Regions from separate parts of the Photobacterium swingsii genome, predicted to be linked through region 2. Evidence: predicted binding sites of a transcription regulator. Region 2 holds the regulator's gene; each other region holds the start of a gene.

Region 1 (4,254 bases), 740 kb from region 2:
TGCAGGTACGGTAAGCATACCGCCACCACCTGCAACTGCATCAATAAACCCCGCTAAAAAAGCCACAAGGGCAAGGATTATTAGCGTGGTAGGTTCAATCATTTCTATCATTATGGCAATTCTGTTTATTTGTGTTCGATAATCCGTTTGAACGGCGGTAATGAATCTAATAATGCTTTGCCATAACGGCGTGAAATCACGCGTCGGTCGAGCAAGACCACTCTACCAGAATCTTCTTCTTTACGCAGTAAACGACCAGCAGATTGAATTAGCTTTTTACTCGCCTCTGGTACAGAAATCTGTAAAAACGGGTTACCACCACGACTTTCGATGTATTCAGCGTGAGCCTCTTCGACAGGCGAGGTTGGCACGGCAAAAGGGATTTTGGTAATGATAAGGTTTTTAAGCAAATCACCTGGTAGATCAAGCCCTTCAGAGAAGCTCCCTGTACCAAATAAAATGCTCGGTACTTTATTTTTACAGTTCTCTTTATGTTTTTTTAGAATGGTGTGGCGAGCTTCATCACCTTGAACCAGCAGTTGCCATTTGTTTTTCTTGGCCAGTGGCTGCAAGCTCTCTGCTACCTTGTTCATTTGCCAATACGAAGAGAATAAGACCAAGCTTGCGGTCTCGCCTTCGAGATATTCGGGGAGGGTCTCAATCAAGAGTTCAGTAAATTTATCGGCTTGTGGTTCTAACGGTAACGCTGGAATCACTAAGCGCGCGTTATTTTGATAATCAAACGGTGAAGCCAGAGCTAAAAACTTCCCACCATCGGATTCCGAAATACCTACCTGGCGGCAAAAGTAGGTAAATTGGTTAAGCGCACGTAATGTTGCAGAAACGAGGACGGCACCTGCTGCGCGGCTCCATAGCAGTTGGTCTAGGCGGTAGCCAACTTCAAGTGGCGAAACTTCGATAATGTAGTCATCTTCACGGTCGCCGCTTTTTTCTATCCAACGGGCAAGGGGAGCCCCTTTTTTGTTACAAGGCTGCGCCATTAGCGCCCAGACTTTTTCTAGGTTTTCTAACCTTTGCAGGTAAAATCCAGATTCAGCTAATGCGGGTTCTCCTTGGCGAGCACCAATTTCATTATCTTTTAATCGTTCTGAAATTAAGTCATGGAGTTTGCCTAGTGCTTGTAACGCTTTCTTACTGGCATCTTTACACCCTTTGGCTTCTTCTTGTAGCCAAGCGGGAAGCTCACCATGTTCAAAGCGATAAATGCCATCTTTACTGAAATGGCTTGGATCAATATTGGCTGCGATTTGGCGCAGAGTTGGAATAAGGTGCTGAATGTTTTCTTGTAGCGAAGATTGAAAACGCCCAGCTTTACTGTAATCCGCGAGTTCAGCAAGTTTACCGACAGATTGATTGAGCTTTTCTAACCAATTGGTTGCGCCTTTTAAGCTGGCAGCCGCAGACGAAAAGTCACGTGCTACTTGTGGTAGGTGATGGGCCTCATCGATTACATAAATCGTTTGTTCGGGTTCTGGTAAAATTACGCCACCACCAAGCTCAATATCTGCCATTAGCAGTGCATGGTTGGCGATAATGACGTCAGCTTTATCTAAATGTTCGCGTGCTTTAGCAAAAGGGCACTGACGGTGTTTGGGTAATCCAGCATGACAGCTGTGTTTATCTGCCACAATTTGCTGCCATACGCGATCGGGGACTTGTTTTGGCCAACCATCACGGTCACCATCCCATTTACCTGATTCATAAGCACTTTTCATTCTTGTCAAAAGTTCTAAATCAGACTTTTTAGGTTTTTCTTGCCAAAAACTCATCTGGTCTTCGCTATTTCCGTCACACGATGCTGCTAACTTATGCCCACAGCAGTAGCGTTGACGTCCTTTTGCCAAAATAAAGCTGAATTCTTTTGGGAAAATGCGGTTAAACAAGGGTAAGTCTTTCTCAATGAGCTGTTCTTGCAAAGCGACGGTTGCAGTCGAAATAAGTAGCTTCTTATTGTTAAACAGTACAAAAGGAATGCCTGCGATCAAATAAGACAGAGATTTTCCGATCCCTGTTCCCGCCTCTGCCACTAACATTCGGTTCTTTTTATGGTATTCGCCAGCCAATGTTTTGGCTATTTCTGCAACAAGGTAGTTCTGCGCACGCCTTGGGCGGAAGTTATCAAGTTGGCTTCCTAGGTTTTCATAGCATTGCTTGATATCGCGTTTTATTTGGCTGTGTAACATATAAGTAACGTATTAAATGGCAAGGAAGCTGATTATAACACGAACATCTGAATGTGAGCGGGGGCAAATAAATTGAACAACTTTGAATCTAAATGAGATTTTGGTCACGAAAATAAATTGAACTCAACATGAACGCGCAAGGTGGTTGTCGATAAAACACTAACTTAACTAAAAAATCAGTGTTTTATAATATATATGACCAATGCCACCGTTGGTTTTGGTATTTTGTGGTTTTTTGTGTTGTTATTTTGTCATTTTAAAAAACGATTAACCGTGCTAAATAGAACTTTTTTGTCTTTTGTTTCTTTTGTTGTTGCACCTATCCTATTGAATAATAATGAATAAATGTTTTTTGATTTATTTTTTGAACTATTTGACACCTAGGCGAAAACTCTGTCAGGATAGCCCCGCAATCAAATTGCTTTAGATGATTATTCTTTTGGTATTAACCGGGTGGTCTTCTAAAAAAACATAATAGAAAAGGAATTCTGGAAATAGGAATTCCATTCCAAATAAGAAAAGGCAGTGGATCTCATGAAAAAGACTCTTTTAGCACTTACAGTTCCAGCACTTCTAGTAGCTGGTTCTGCTTCTGCAGCAGTATCTCTATACGACCAAGACGGTACTCAAGTTACTATGTCTGGTGCTGCTGAAGTTCAGTACTACCGTTCAGCTAAAGCTGATGCATTCGCAAAAGCAGCTGATACAGATGCAGACGCATCTATCCGTATCGATGACGGTGACCTAGCACTACGCGTTCAACACCAAGTAAACGCTGACCTATACGCTCTAGGTGCTATCGAACTAGCAATCGGCGAATCTAAAGATAATAAAGTATCTCAAGGTAAGAGCTCTGGCGACGTAGTGAACGACGGTCTATACGTTGGTCTAGGTGGTAACTTCGGTGAAGTTACTTTCGGTCGTCAACTAGCTATCATCGATGATGCTGGTGTTGGTGTTGATATCGAGCTGAAAGACACAGCTGGTGTTAACTACGAAGATACTGACATGGATCAGTACATCAAATACCGCTTCTCTGGTGAGAAATTCTGGGCTGGTGCTGGTTACAACATCGCTCAAGAAGATGCTACTGGCAAAAAAGGCGAAGAACTACTAGAAATCGCTGCTGGTGTTCCATTTGGTGATTTTGAAGCACGTGCTTACTACGCTGATTTCAAAAATGAGCAATTTAAAAATGACGCTGGCGTTGTCGTTGGTACAGAACAAACTGCATGGGATCTAGAATTTGTTTACGCAGCTGGTCCTATCTACGTTGGTGCACTATACGGCCAATCTGATGATGGTTCTGACACAGACAGCGATATCAAAACTTGGGAACTTGCTGGTTCTTACACACTAGGTAAGAACACATTTGGTCTTGGCTACGCACAAAACTCTGGCGATGCTAAAGCTCAAGACGCAATGAACCTTTACGCAAACGTTGCTCACCAACTGACTGCTAACACTCGTGCTTACGTTGAACTAGGCTACGAAGATGTTAAAGCTGTTGAAGAAAAAGGCTTCGGTTACGTAGTAGGTATGGAAGTTAAATTCTAATCACGCTTTTTAGCGAATTAGGAAATAAAATTTCCCCCTATATTTAAAAGCCGCCTTCGGGCGGCTTTTTTCGTTTATCGCTGGGATACAACGCTCAGTGACTTAGATGGATTGGTATTAGCAGTATTGATATTATTTAGATCGCTATTTAGGTGCTTTGAAGGAGTAAAGAGTAATGAATAAAACAGTGGTTGGGTTCGCCCTTAGCTTGGTATTTGCCGCTTCCGCACAAGCGAATACGTTAGAAACAGAATATGGCTTATCAGTACTGGCGATTAACGGTGTTGCTGTGAACAGTGATAACGCTATCGCTGATAACACCTATGATATTGTTGAGGGAAAAAACCAAGTGGTTATCCGTGGCGAAAAAATGTTACGTCGTGGTACCAAAACGGAACTCTTCAGTACTCGACCTTTTATTATGAGCTTTGACACTAAAGATGATGTCATGATTCGTTTCCCTGAAGCTGCGAGCAATTACCGCGCGGCAGAG
Region 2 (4,254 bases):
CATCGCCCCAGATACCCTCGATAACCTGATCGAACACTTTGTTCTACGTGAAGGCACCGATTACGGTGAGCACGAAAAAACCTTAGAACAAAAAGTTCAACATGTTCGCCAACAGCTTGCCCAAGGCGAAGCCGTAGTGATGTTTTCTGAATTACATGAATCAGTCGATATTAAGCTTCGTCGAGATCTCAATTTCTAATACTCGACATCGCTTACACTTGATCTAATCGCAACATCCTGTTAATAACTCATCGTTAATCTTAACGACAGGGTTTGTCATGTCTGCAAAACACCCCATCATTGCAGTAACAGGTTCATCCGGTGCGGGCACCTCGACCACTTCAGAAGCCTTCCGCAAAATGTTCAATATGATGAGCATCAATGCGGCTTGGCTGGAAGGCGATAGCTTCCACCGCTTTACACGCCCCGAAATGGACGTCGAAATACGTAAAGCCAAAGAACAGGGCCGCCATATCAGCTATTTTGGCCCCCAAGCGAACGATTTCCCGCAACTCGAACAGTTTTTCCATCAGTACGGTGAAGACAGTACCGGCAAATTCCGCCGCTACCTGCACACCTTTGATGAAGCCGTGCCTTATAACCAAATGCCAGGCTCTTTCACCCCATGGCAAGAGCTACCTGAAAATACCGATCTCTTATTTTATGAAGGCTTACATGGCGGGGTCGTCGACGGTGAAACCAATGTTGCGCAGCATGTTGATCTCTTGATTGGCATGGTACCAATCGTCAACTTAGAGTGGATTCAAAAAATTGTTCGTGACACCCGTGACCGCGGTCATTCTCGTGAAGCTGTAATGGAATCTATTGTGCGCTCGATGGATGATTACCTCAATTACATCACGCCGCAGTTTTCACGGACTCATATTAACTTCCAGCGTGTTCCCACCGTGGATACCTCGAACCCACTTAGCGCCAAAGGGATCCCGAGTTTAGATGAAAGCTTTGTGGTGATCCGTTTTCGTGGGATCAAGAATGTCGACTTCCCGTACTTATTGTCGATGATCCAAGGCTCATTCATGTCACGCCACAATACCTTGGTGGTACCGGGCGGCAAAATGAGCTTTGCGATGGAGCTAATAATGCGTCCTCTGATCCAGCAGCTGATTGAAACAGGGAAAATCGGCTAGTCGCGGTTTAATTGCCGTGTGAAACAAATAACAGCAAAACGGAGACCTCAAGTCTCCGTTTTTATCATGCTGCTACAGTTTACCTAGCAATAGATTTATGCGGCGATCACTTCGTATGAATGCGTCAATTCAACCCCTTCACCCAGCATCAAACAAACCGAACAATATTTCTCGAGCGAATTAGCGACGGTTGTTGCCACCAAGGCTTCATCAAGATCATGTCCCGTCACCACAAAATGCAAATTTGCCGAGGTAAAAATACGTGGGGCTGTCTCGCGGCGCACCGAGGAAATTTGTGCTTCGCAGCCCGTGATACGTTGATCTGCAGATTGTAAACCATCAACAACATCGACCGAACTACAACCACCAGCCGCCATCAAAACCAACTCCATTGGACTGGGTGCTTTTTCGCCACCATTGCCGTCCATCACCACACTATGACCCGAATTTGACTGGGCAAGAAAAGTCATTCCTTCTACCCATTTCACACGTGATTGCATTGCTTTCTCCTTAGTGTTTTGGCGTCAATTCTGCATAATCTAACAACCGTGTGATCATGTGCACACTTATGAGTACAAAATGACGATTTCAGATAGATCAATATCAAGAAATGCCCACCGAAAAAAGTTAAACTCTCAATTAATTATTCAAGTGAGCTTGCAGCCCAGCGGCTGACTTAATATCCTAACCAGCGAGCAATTCTATTGTTAAGCCCAGACTGAAATTATAGGGATGTCGTTGTTGGGCAACAAACGCAGAGGAAGTTAGTAATATGGTTCCAGGTAAACCTCAAACAGATCCAACACTAGAGTGGTTTCTTTCACATTGCCACATTCACAAGTACCCATCAAAAAGCACTTTGATTCATGCGGGTGAGAAAGCGGAAACTCTCTACTATATTGTAAAAGGTTCTGTTGCTGTTCTTATCAAGGATGAAGAAGGCAAAGAGATGATTCTTTCTTACCTAAACCAAGGTGACTTCATCGGTGAACTTGGCCTTTTCGAAGAAGGTCAAGAACGTACAGCTTGGGTTCGTGCGAAGACACCTTGTGAAGTTGCTGAGATTTCATTTAAGAAATTCCGTCAGCTAATCCAAGTTAATCCAGACATCTTGATGCGCTTGTCTGCACAGATGGCAACTCGCCTTCAAGTAACAAGCCAAAAAGTGGGCGACCTTGCGTTCTTAGACGTAACGGGTCGTATTGCACAGACGCTACTTAACCTAGCGAAACAACCTGATGCAATGACGCACCCAGACGGTATGCAAATCAAGATCACCCGTCAAGAAATCGGTCAAATCGTAGGTTGTTCACGTGAAACCGTTGGTCGTATCTTGAAGATGCTTGAAGAACAGAACCTGATTTCTGCACACGGTAAAACTATCGTGGTATACGGTACTCGTTAATCTGTTGATTTATCGATTATCACTAGAAAAAAGCCGCTTTTGCGGCTTTTTTTATATCGGAAAAACACCATACCTATGGCGTATATCTAAATCCAAATTTGCTAACCTTGTCACTGATTCTTCACTTGCTAACTACGCCACCTTTGCTACATTGTGCATAACAGACGTCGATGGACGACGTCACCTCTTCCCCGACAAAATCGGCATCATGGAGTTCGTGATATGGATATCGAACGTTTTTCTCCGTACAACACTAACACCCCACCACCGAGCGTGATTGCCCCACTACCCACAACTGTTGAGATGACAGGGTTCAGTGGCCAACGTCACTTTCTCGAACAACATATCTCATTAGCGAATACGCCGCAGCGCCAAGAAGGCTCGCAGTGGTCACCGCCTTTAGAAAGCCTGTATTAAGCCACAGATAGAACAAAGGCCATGCTATCAACATGACCTCTGCGTGAAACGCTGGGATTGGCCGGAACATTGCACTCTAGCTGTCGGTACTTTCAAAGATCTTATCCGCCGACGCAGCGACAAATCCGGTATAAAGCTCACCATCGGCTTGCGGGTAGCGCTTGGCAAATTCATAAAAACCACCAGGGATCGTTTTTACCCCATCTAAAAAAGCGACAGGGACTTTATCTGCCATGGTAGAAGACTGCTCTAACATCTCTTCAGGACTGCCTTTCACTTCTCCACCCGATACATTGATGGCAAAGCCATTATGTGCCAATAAGTGATTCACCTCGGCCACTTCAGTAAATTGTTCTAGTTGGTTAATGCTAACCGTAAAGTGATTCGCGCCAAAGCCATGCGCCGCTAACCACCCTGCATATTCACTCTCTGCGGCTAACATCTCATACGTTTCAAAATCAATGTCCCACAAACGGCCGCCATACAAGAAGGCAGGATCTTTCACCGCTTGCTCTGGCACTTGATCAATCAAACTACGTACCGATTGCTGCAATAATGAGGAACACTGACCCACCAATAGCTCACTAATAAACACTTTTGGCGCCGCAGGGTTTGGGTGTTCAAAATGCTCAGCGTAGAGTTTTTTAGACTCAAAATGGTAAGTGCCACAAGGTTTGTAACCAATCGCAATAAAGGGTGCGGCTAGCACATCCAGTCCGACTTTCGGTAAGTTAAATGTGCGCAACGCAATATGGTCATTCAGTAGCGGCTCATCTTCGGTCAGTAATGTATGTACTTGATCCGCTGATGGGCACAGGCGTTGAATATAGTCTTGCCATAAGTTGTTAAACAGTTGCTCTACTCTTTCCATGTTGAGATGCTCCCCGCTGGTGATGGATGTAGAAGTGCCCTGATTCGACCTAATCAGTATGGCACTTCTTTTTTAGTTTGATGATGTCTGCTCAACTTGCTTACAAAGTAATACCTGGCGATAGCTGTGCAGGTAGCTCAGCTTGTTCACCCTCCATCGATGCCATAGGGTACGCACAGTAGTCAGCGGCATAGTAAGCACTCGGACGTAAGTTACCTGATGCGCCAGGACCACCAAATGGAGCATCCCCACTCGCACCAGTCAGCTGACGGTTACGGTTCACTATGCCTGCACGGATATGGTCAATAAAATATTGCCACTCACTATCATCGGTGGAGATCAAACCAGCCGATAAGCCGTAGCGGGTATTATTTGCCAAGGTAACGGCTTGGGCTAAATCCTCGTAACGTACG
Region 3 (4,254 bases), 1.7 Mb from region 2:
TTTTAGCGTACGGTACCTTTTTGTCCTGCGAAATTTAAAAGGGGCATCGCAATCTTCAATCATGAGGGTATGCAGTACCCACTCACCGTCATCTCTCTGCGTATGTGACAACACTTTTTTACCATCAGAATGAATAAGATTTTCATGCTTAGTTAAAAGTTTATCTACGGGTGATTTCATGCTTAAGGCAACCAATACTTATTGAAAAAAAAGAGTGCTCTGAGAAAGGCTAGCTTCTTCACCTCGCTCGCTTTACAAAATGGTATCACTTTTAAGAAAGTGTAATGCCATTCTTCACTATACTTTTACCATCAATACAAAACGCTTCTCGGTATTTTTATATTGATAATATGTAACGCTCTTAGGTCTTACCGTTGCCCGTGTATTCGGGCAGCGCTTCCCTACCTACAGCTTTTCTGAATCAGTTACCACATAGGTTTCTCATGTTCACGCCTAATTAAACAGAGAAATGCAGTAAGTGAGACCAGAAGATATCCACTCGATAATCCAAACTTAACCACCTAACAATAATACAGCAATATTGATGCCAATTTACTTTGGCCTAGCTTTTAATCGTTTCTTAAACAAAAACAGAGAGCCGAGGCTCTCTGTTTAAAATTCATTATCTAGCGAGTAATACGAGTCTTAGAAAGACAAGAACACACCGGCAATGGTCGCACTCATCAAGTTCGCTAAGGTTGCCGCAAAAATCGCTTTAAAACCTAAGCGTGCAATATCAGGACGACGACTCGGCACTACGCCACCAAGACCACCCATTAGCATGGCAATAGAAGTCAAGTTAGCAAAGCCACACAATGCAAACGTAACAACTGCCTGTGAGTGTGCGCTTAGTTGATCTTTTACGGCCATAAGGTCTGCAAAAGCAACAAATTCGTTAACTGCGATTTTCTTACCAATCAAGCTTGCAGCCACTGTCGCTTCAGACCAAGGTACACCAATCAGCCATGCCACAGGAGCAAACAAGTAACCAAAGATCAATTCAAGGCTTAGGTTATTCACACCTAACCAGTCACCAACATGGCTTAGGCCACCATTGATAAGTGCAATCAAGCTGATAATAGCAAGTAAACTCGCACCAACTGCCATTACGATTTGTAGGCCACCTAACGCACCGCGTGTTGCTGCATCAATGATGTTTACAGGCTCATCATCTTCACCGTCATCAGATGCTTGGTTTTCCTCATCAACCATTTCAGTTTGAGGAACCAAGATTTTAGCCATCATAAGACCAGCAGGTGCAGACATAAAACTTGCCGCCACAAGGTAGCTAATATCAACACCTAAACCGGCATAGCCTACCAAAGTACCACCAGCAACAGAGGCTAAGCCACCTACCATTACGGCAAATAATTCAGAACGGCTCATTTTAGCAAGGTAAGGACGAACAACTAGTGGTGCTTCTACTGAACCCACAAAGATGTTTGCTGTTGCAGACATAGATTCTGTACGGCTTGTTCCAAGAATGCGTTGCAACATGCCACCAATAGTACGAATGATGAAACCCATTACGCCAAGGTAGTACAACACAGAAATAAGAGCAGAGAAGAAAACAATCGTTGGCAGTACGTTAACCGCAAAAATGAAACCAAGTTTAAACTGAGCTAGTTCACCAAAAAGAAACTCGGTACCAACACGACCGTAGTCGATGATGCCAGATACTGCATTTGACACGCTGTTAAGGATATCGCGCCCAACAGGTACATATAGAATGAATCCCGCAAACACTAATTGGATAGCAAAAGCGCCACCCACAGTGCGCCAATTAATTGCGCGACGGTTTTCTGAACATAAGATAGCAACCGCAAAAAGCGTAAATACGCCTAAAATGCTGACCAAATAATTCAAGGTCATTCTCCACAGTAGTTTTTTTAGTAAACGATTGCGGAGGCATTCTATTCATATTACAAAGTGTGACAAGGATCAGATTGTTACACCCATTTACACTTTGGACACACAATTCCGATTTTTTGATGCTTTTATCAGCAAAGCAAACGAAAACAACCTGATTGGTGCGTATATGGGATACTCTTGTTTCCACAAGTGACAATGATCACATTATTAAGCTGCATAAATACATTGCTCGTGGTGATATATTGCACAAGATCTCGTGCAAACGTTATCGCAATACGTTATCCCAGTAGACAGGTTCACCAATGTGATGGCGAACAAACTCAATAAATGCGTGCACTTTCTTCGGTAAAAACTTGTATCTCGGATATACCGCATATAAAGGCATGTGCTGAGTCAGCGTCCAATCAGGCAGTAACCGTACCAATTTCCCTTCGCTAAATTCTTTCTCTAACAAATATGTCGCCAGATAACCCACCCCATTCCCCGTCAGGGTGGCATCTAAAATAGCATCGGCAGAATCGACTCTGAAATTACCTTTTACTTTCAATTGGACGTTTGTATTTTCTTGATCATCTGTCGTTGCTTTAGTAAAGCTCCAGACGTTGTCTTTCCGCTCGCGGCTGTAGTAAGTAATGCAGTTATGATCAGACAGATCCTCAGGTGTATATGGCACCCCATTACGTGCAAGATAGTCAGGACTTGCCGCTAGCACAAAATGGCAATCGGCCAAATGGCGAGCAACAAACCCTTCTGGTGGAGAGTCCGTCATACCAATCCAGAGATCGAGCTGTTCAGCAATAAGGTCAACCCGGTGATCAAACAGGCTCAACTCAAGATCGAGTTGAGGGTACTTTTCATGAAACTCTGAGATAAAAGGCGCAATATGATGACGTGCAAATGACTGTGCAATACCAACCCGTAATAAACCTTGCATAGTATCACTGACTTCAAGCAGTTCACTTTCAGCATCATTGATCTCACTGGCTATATTTTCACAGTGAACAGCAAAGCGTTGCCCCTCTTCCGTTAAGGCAAAAGAGCGTGTCGTACGCTGCACTAGCTGCACCCCTAATCGCTCTTCCAGTTGTTGAATTTGCTTACTCACCTGAGTACGTGAGATATCCAGCAACTGGGCGGCTTTAGTGAAGCTCTGCTGCTTGGTCAGCGCATTAAAGACGATCATCTGTTGGGCTTTTTTTATCATTGCGACTATCACTGTTCATCATTACGGCTCTTTCAGCCTAAACGAAAAAAGCCTGTCAAAGACAGGCTTTTATTAACTATCTACCGCTTTACTTATAGTTTAAAGAAAGACAGCTGTTGTTTTTGTTGCTCTGCAAGTTGAGAAAGCTCAGCACTTGCCTGTGCACTCTGACTGATACCAGCAACGTTTTGGTTGATGATCTCAGACATGTTGGTCACATTACGGTTAATGTCTTGCGTCACTTGAGACTGTTGCTCAGCGGCTGTTGCCACTTGTGTGTTCATATCACTGATTTGAACAACAGATTCAGTAATACCGATCAACGCATCATTCGCTTGGTTAGAAAGCGCTTGGTTACGTTGAAGCATTTCTAGGCTCTGCTGCATGCTTTCATTCGCATTACCAGACTGAGACTGAAGCTCTTCGATAATCGTTTGAATCTCTTGCGTTGAAGACTGAGTGCGTGCTGCAAGCATACGTACTTCATCGGCAACAACGGCAAAACCACGGCCAGATTCACCCGCACGTGCCGCTTCAATCGCCGCATTCAATGCTAGTAAATTAGTTTGTTCTGAGATACTGCGAATAACTTCGATAACCTTGCTGATTTGCTCAGATTGGTCTTTTAGACGCGTTACCACGCCTGCCGCTTCTTCGAGCGTATTCGACATCTGCTGGCTAGCTGCATTGCTTTGCTCAAAGATGTTCAAACCTTCTTTCGCTAGATCATCTGTTTGCTTCGCAGTCGCATCGGCATTAGTTGCGTTATCGCTTACGTTGTCAGCTGTGCTTGAAAGCTCATTCACCGCAGAGGCAACTTGGTCGATCTCGTTAAGTTCTTGCTGAGCATTTGCTTCAGACTGCGTCATTACCGCTGCAAGCTCTGTTGAAGCAGAAGCTACATCTTCACTGATGCGGATTAATGCATCTACCGTCGTGTGCAGTTGAGTTACAGTGCTGTTCACATCAGCGCTTAAGCGTGCAACTTCGTTCTCGCCGTCTTGATCAGCTTGAACACGTAGGTTACCACCCGCCACTTCGCGCATTACAGCCTGAAGCTTAATGATTGGGTTAACAATTAAGCCTGATAGCCACCACGCACCAAAGATAGCGATGATAAATACCGCTAAAATCGCAATTGACGCTTTTAGCATTACAGCTGCATTATCTTCCGCGCT
Region 4 (4,254 bases), 1.0 Mb from region 2:
GTTGAAAGTCTGAAGAAAGGTGATGTGATTGAGGTTGCGCCAGGTGCACGCTTACCTGCTGATGGTATTGTCTTAGATATTGCGGCGAGCTTTGATGAAAGTGCTCTGACAGGGGAATCGGTGCCTGTTGAGCGTATGCCTGGTGATAAAGTGATGGCAGGTTCATTAGTTGCTGACAAAGTGGTGCAATTAACTATTGAATCGGAACAAGGTGATAATGCTATCGATCGTATTCTTCATTTGATTGAAGATGCCGAGTCTCGTAAAGCACCATTAGAACGTTTTCTGGATAAGTTTAGCCGTTGGTATACGCCAGCAATGATAGTGTTAGCGGCTCTAGTGATTGTTATTCCACCTATGTTATTTGGGCAGTCATGGGATGAGTGGTTATACAAAGGTTTAACGCTACTGCTTATTGCATGTCCGTGTGCCTTGGTGATTTCAACGCCAGCTGCTATTACTTCAGGTCTAGCCGCCGCGGCTAAACGTGGTGCTTTAATCAAGGGGGGCGCTGCGCTTGAACAGTTAGGCCATATTCAAACCGTTGCTTTTGATAAAACAGGTACCTTAACGGAAGGCAAACCTGTGATGACTGATCTGGTGAGCTGGGAAGGGGATGAGACGAGGTTATTACGTCAAGCCGCTGCGATTGAAGCAGGCTCGCTTCACCCACTTGCTATGGCAGTGATCAAAGCTGCAGAGAATAAGGGTATTCATATCCCAGAAGCTAAGCATCGTGAAGCATTGGTGGGTAAGGGTATTCAAGGTGAGGTTGATGGTGAGATGCTTTTACTATGCGCAGCCGATCGCCTACCTGAATCAGTGCTACTGACCGTAGAGCAGCAGCAAACCGTAGATAATCTAGAAAACCAAGGTAAAACGCTGGTCGTTGCGATGAGAGGTAGCCTTCCTGTTGGTGTTATCGCGTGGCGTGATAATCTGCGAGATGATGCTGCTAAAGCAATTATTGCTCTTAAAGAAATCGGTGTTGGTGCGGTCATGTTAACGGGTGATAACTGTCGTGCAGCAAGCGCCATTGCTGCGGATATTGGTATCGACTTTCGTGCTGGCTTGTTACCTGCAGATAAAGTGTCTGCGGTACGTGAGATGAACGACAGGCATAATATCGCCATGGTTGGCGACGGCATTAACGATGCGCCTGCAATGAAAACAGCGTCGATTGGTATCGCGATGGGGGGCGGCACAGACGTCGCGTTAGAAACTGCTGATGCAGCCTTAACACATAATCGCGTATCTGAGTTGCCGAATATGATTGCGCTGTCACGTGCAACACTAGCGAATATTCGTCAAAACATCGTGCTTGCTTTGGGTTTGAAAGGTGTGTTCCTTGTGACGACGTTATTAGGAATGACTGGGTTGTGGGTCGCAGTATTGGCCGATAGTGGTGCAACAGCTCTGGTGACATTAAATGCGCTCAGGCTACTTCGCTTTAACCCTGATAAATAAGTGGACTATTTGGTGAGAATTTCTGATTAATATTCCAGCGTTAATACTCGCCCACTAACTAAAATAAACCGCAGCCAACAGAAATGTTACTGCGGTTTTTTTGTGATCTTTGCCATCCGCAAACGATTTTAGGTGACTCGTGTCACTTTTTTGTGAGAAATGAAAACTAATCGATTTTGTTTAACGTGATTGCTGTCACTAAAAAGTGTGATTTGATGGGCTATCGTAAGAACATGCTTTTGAGAGTGAAACTTGCTGAGTATGACTCTTAACGTACCCTATGATTAAAGTATTCTGACGACTCTACACAGAATGCAATAACGATAAAAAGGATATCAATATGTCTGACAATAATGTTTTCCACTTAGGTGTTAATAAAGCGGATCTTAACGGTGCTGAACTAGCGATCATCCCAGGTGATCCAGCTCGCGTTGAAAAGATTGCCAACCTAATGGATAACCCTGAGTTTCTAGCAAGCTCTCGTGAGTACACAGTATTTCGCGCGAAACTTGATGGTAAATCAGTGGTAGTTTGTTCGACAGGTATTGGTGGTCCATCTACGTCGATTGCTGTAGAAGAGCTAGCACAACTTGGTGTTCGTACTTTCCTACGTGTTGGCACAACTGGCGCGATTCAGCCACACATCAACCCTGGCGATATGATCGTAACAACGGGCTCAGTTCGTCTAGACGGCGCTAGCCTTCACTTTGCCCCAATGGAGTTCCCTGCGGTTGCTGACTTTGATGTTGCAACAGCAATGAAAGCCGCGTGTGATGCTGATAACGCAACTGTACATACAGGTGTGACGGCATCAAGCGATACTTTCTACCCAGGCCAAGAGCGTTACGATACATTCACTGGCCGTGTTGTACGTCGTTTCCAAGGTTCTATGGATGAATGGCAGCAAATGGGTGTACTTAACTTTGAAATGGAATCTGCAACCTTGCTGACTATGTGTGCAAGTTCTGGTTTACGTGCTGGTTGTGTTGCGGGTGTTATTATCAACCGTACTCAAAAAGAGATCCCTGATCACGCAACACTGAAAGCGACAGAAACTCGCTCAATCAAAGTCGTGGTTGATGCCGCACGCCGTATGCTTGCTGAATAATGTTTCTAAAATGAAGCTTTGGCTTCTACACGTCTAAAACCACCTTCGGGTGGTTTTTTTATGGCCGCTATTCAAGGATGGGTCAAGTGATAGTAAGAGTAATCACTGTATTTACGTCGTTTTGTGGTGATTTCTGGATATTCATAGCAACCTTGTATCAAGGTGCATATTTATCTATAAAATTACGTTTTTTACACTTGGTTACACTTGTGGGTGGGAGTTAATTGTACTTAATATTTACTTAAATCAAAAAAGTTGAATGTTTTTCTCTTTTTGCTGCCTTTTTCAGCGTTTGCTGGATTGATCTTGCCGTGATCATCCATTAGAATTCGCCGCGCATTACAGATGCACACATTTTTTAATATTTATTACTTTTTTTGAACTACTCCTGTAGGGGAACTCAATGTCTACAAAACTAGCTAACCCAGCACCTTTAGGTTTGATGGGCTTTGGTATGACTACCATCCTTTTAAACATCCACAATGCGGGTTTCTTCCCTATTGATTCAATGATCCTAGCAATGGGTATCTTCTACGGCGGTCTTGGTCAAGTGCTTGTAGGCATGATGTGCTTCAAGCGTGGTGATACGTTTGGTACAACAGCATTTACTTCTTACGGTCTATTCTGGCTAACACTTGTCGGTCTAATCGTTATGCCAAAAATGGGTCTAGCGGCAAGCCCTGCACCTTTCATGGGCTGGTACCTACTATTATGGGGCATCTTTACTGGCTTCATGTTCATCGGTTCACTTTGCTACCCACGTGCTAAGCAATTCGTTTTTGCTTCACTAACTGTATTGTTCTTCCTTCTTGCCGCTCGTGATTTCACAGGTAGCGCACTGATTGGCACAATCGCTGGTTTCGAAGGTATCATCTGTGGTGCAAGTGCAATCTACTTCGCTATGGCACAAGTATTGAACAACGAATTCGGTCGTACAATTCTGCCTGTAGGTGAGAAAAAAGTAGCGCAAGCAGCACCGCTTAAAGCTGCAGCTTAATCGCACCTTATTGATGAAAAAACCTCGCTTCGGCGAGGTTTTTTTGATCGTCTAGAATAGAAGTGTCTCAGCTTCACCTTCTAGACGATAAGGAATCAGTATGGCACAGCGATATGCAGCGATTATGGGGGCCCTCATCGCAGACGCTGCGAGTATGGGGACTCATTGGATATATTCTCCTGAGCGAGTGAAATCGCTTTTATCTCTCCCGCACTTCCCTTTTATTGAACCCAATCCCGAACATTATAAAGGTGTTGATGGTTACTATGCGCACGATAGGTTGGTTGCGGGCGAATCGACTATTTATGGAGAATGGCTTGCGCTGTACATTCGGTTGCTGAGTGACCCTACGATTAGCACTCACTATATTCAACAGCATGTTTTAGAACATTTCGGTCCAGGGGGGGAGTTCATTGGTTATGTTGATAGTCCAACTAAAGCGTTAGTTTTGTCACTCTCCTCGTTAGACCCTGATGATTGGCCTGAAGACTCAGGCAGCGATGATGATCAAAATCCAGCCTTATGCGCAATCCCTGCGCTAGTTGCCTTAAAATACCCCTCAGAGAAGCTTGAGCAAGAAATTGATCGTATTGTTGGTATTACTCACCAAAACGAGACAGCACTACAATGCTCAAAAGCTTTTGCTTGTGCCCTTAATGAGGCGTTACGTTCTCGCCGTATA

What was found. Region 2 encodes CRP, which controls carbon source genes, mostly activating them, when cyclic AMP is high. Its sites were predicted from a motif close to TGTGANNNNNNTCACA; they were not measured.
Region 1: a site for CRP is predicted at 2,298-2,313, ahead of dinG (ATP-dependent DNA helicase DinG). Genes of this name have one in related genera too.
Region 3: a site for CRP is predicted at 2,061-2,076, ahead of OCU77_RS11125 (NupC/NupG family nucleoside CNT transporter). Genes of this name have one in related genera too.
Region 4: a site for CRP is predicted at 1,652-1,667, ahead of udp (uridine phosphorylase). Genes of this name have one in related genera too.

What each region holds. Positions count from the first base shown of each region.
Region 1 covers NZ_AP024852.1:1,003,663-1,007,916, forward strand. The annotation lists gene OCU77_RS04925 (sulfite exporter TauE/SafE family protein) at 1-111, opposite strand, end outside; gene dinG (ATP-dependent DNA helicase DinG) at 126-2,204, opposite strand; gene OCU77_RS04935 (porin) at 2,739-3,761, shown strand; gene OCU77_RS04940 (YccT family protein) at 3,937-4,254, shown strand, end outside.
Region 2 covers NZ_AP024852.1:265,904-270,157, reverse strand. The annotation lists gene OCU77_RS01250 (YheU family protein) at 1-199, shown strand, start outside; gene OCU77_RS01245 (phosphoribulokinase) at 279-1,148, shown strand; gene OCU77_RS01240 (OsmC family protein) at 1,244-1,648, opposite strand; gene crp (cAMP-activated global transcriptional regulator CRP) at 1,921-2,553, shown strand; gene OCU77_RS01230 (hypothetical protein) at 2,776-2,970, shown strand; gene OCU77_RS01225 (DUF1338 domain-containing protein) at 3,047-3,841, opposite strand; gene astD (succinylglutamate-semialdehyde dehydrogenase) at 3,942-4,254, opposite strand, start outside.
Region 3 covers NZ_AP024852.1:2,428,244-2,432,497, forward strand. The annotation lists gene OCU77_RS11120 (hypothetical protein) at 1-180, opposite strand, end outside; gene OCU77_RS11125 (NupC/NupG family nucleoside CNT transporter) at 646-1,866, opposite strand; gene OCU77_RS11130 (LysR family transcriptional regulator) at 2,138-3,076, opposite strand; gene OCU77_RS11135 (methyl-accepting chemotaxis protein) at 3,169-4,254, opposite strand, start outside.
Region 4 covers NZ_AP024852.1:1,312,955-1,317,208, forward strand. The annotation lists gene OCU77_RS06320 (zinc/cadmium/mercury/lead-transporting ATPase) at 1-1,467, shown strand, start outside; gene udp (uridine phosphorylase) at 1,808-2,575, shown strand; gene OCU77_RS06330 (acetate uptake transporter) at 2,979-3,572, shown strand; gene OCU77_RS06335 (ADP-ribosylglycohydrolase family protein) at 3,673-4,254, shown strand, end outside.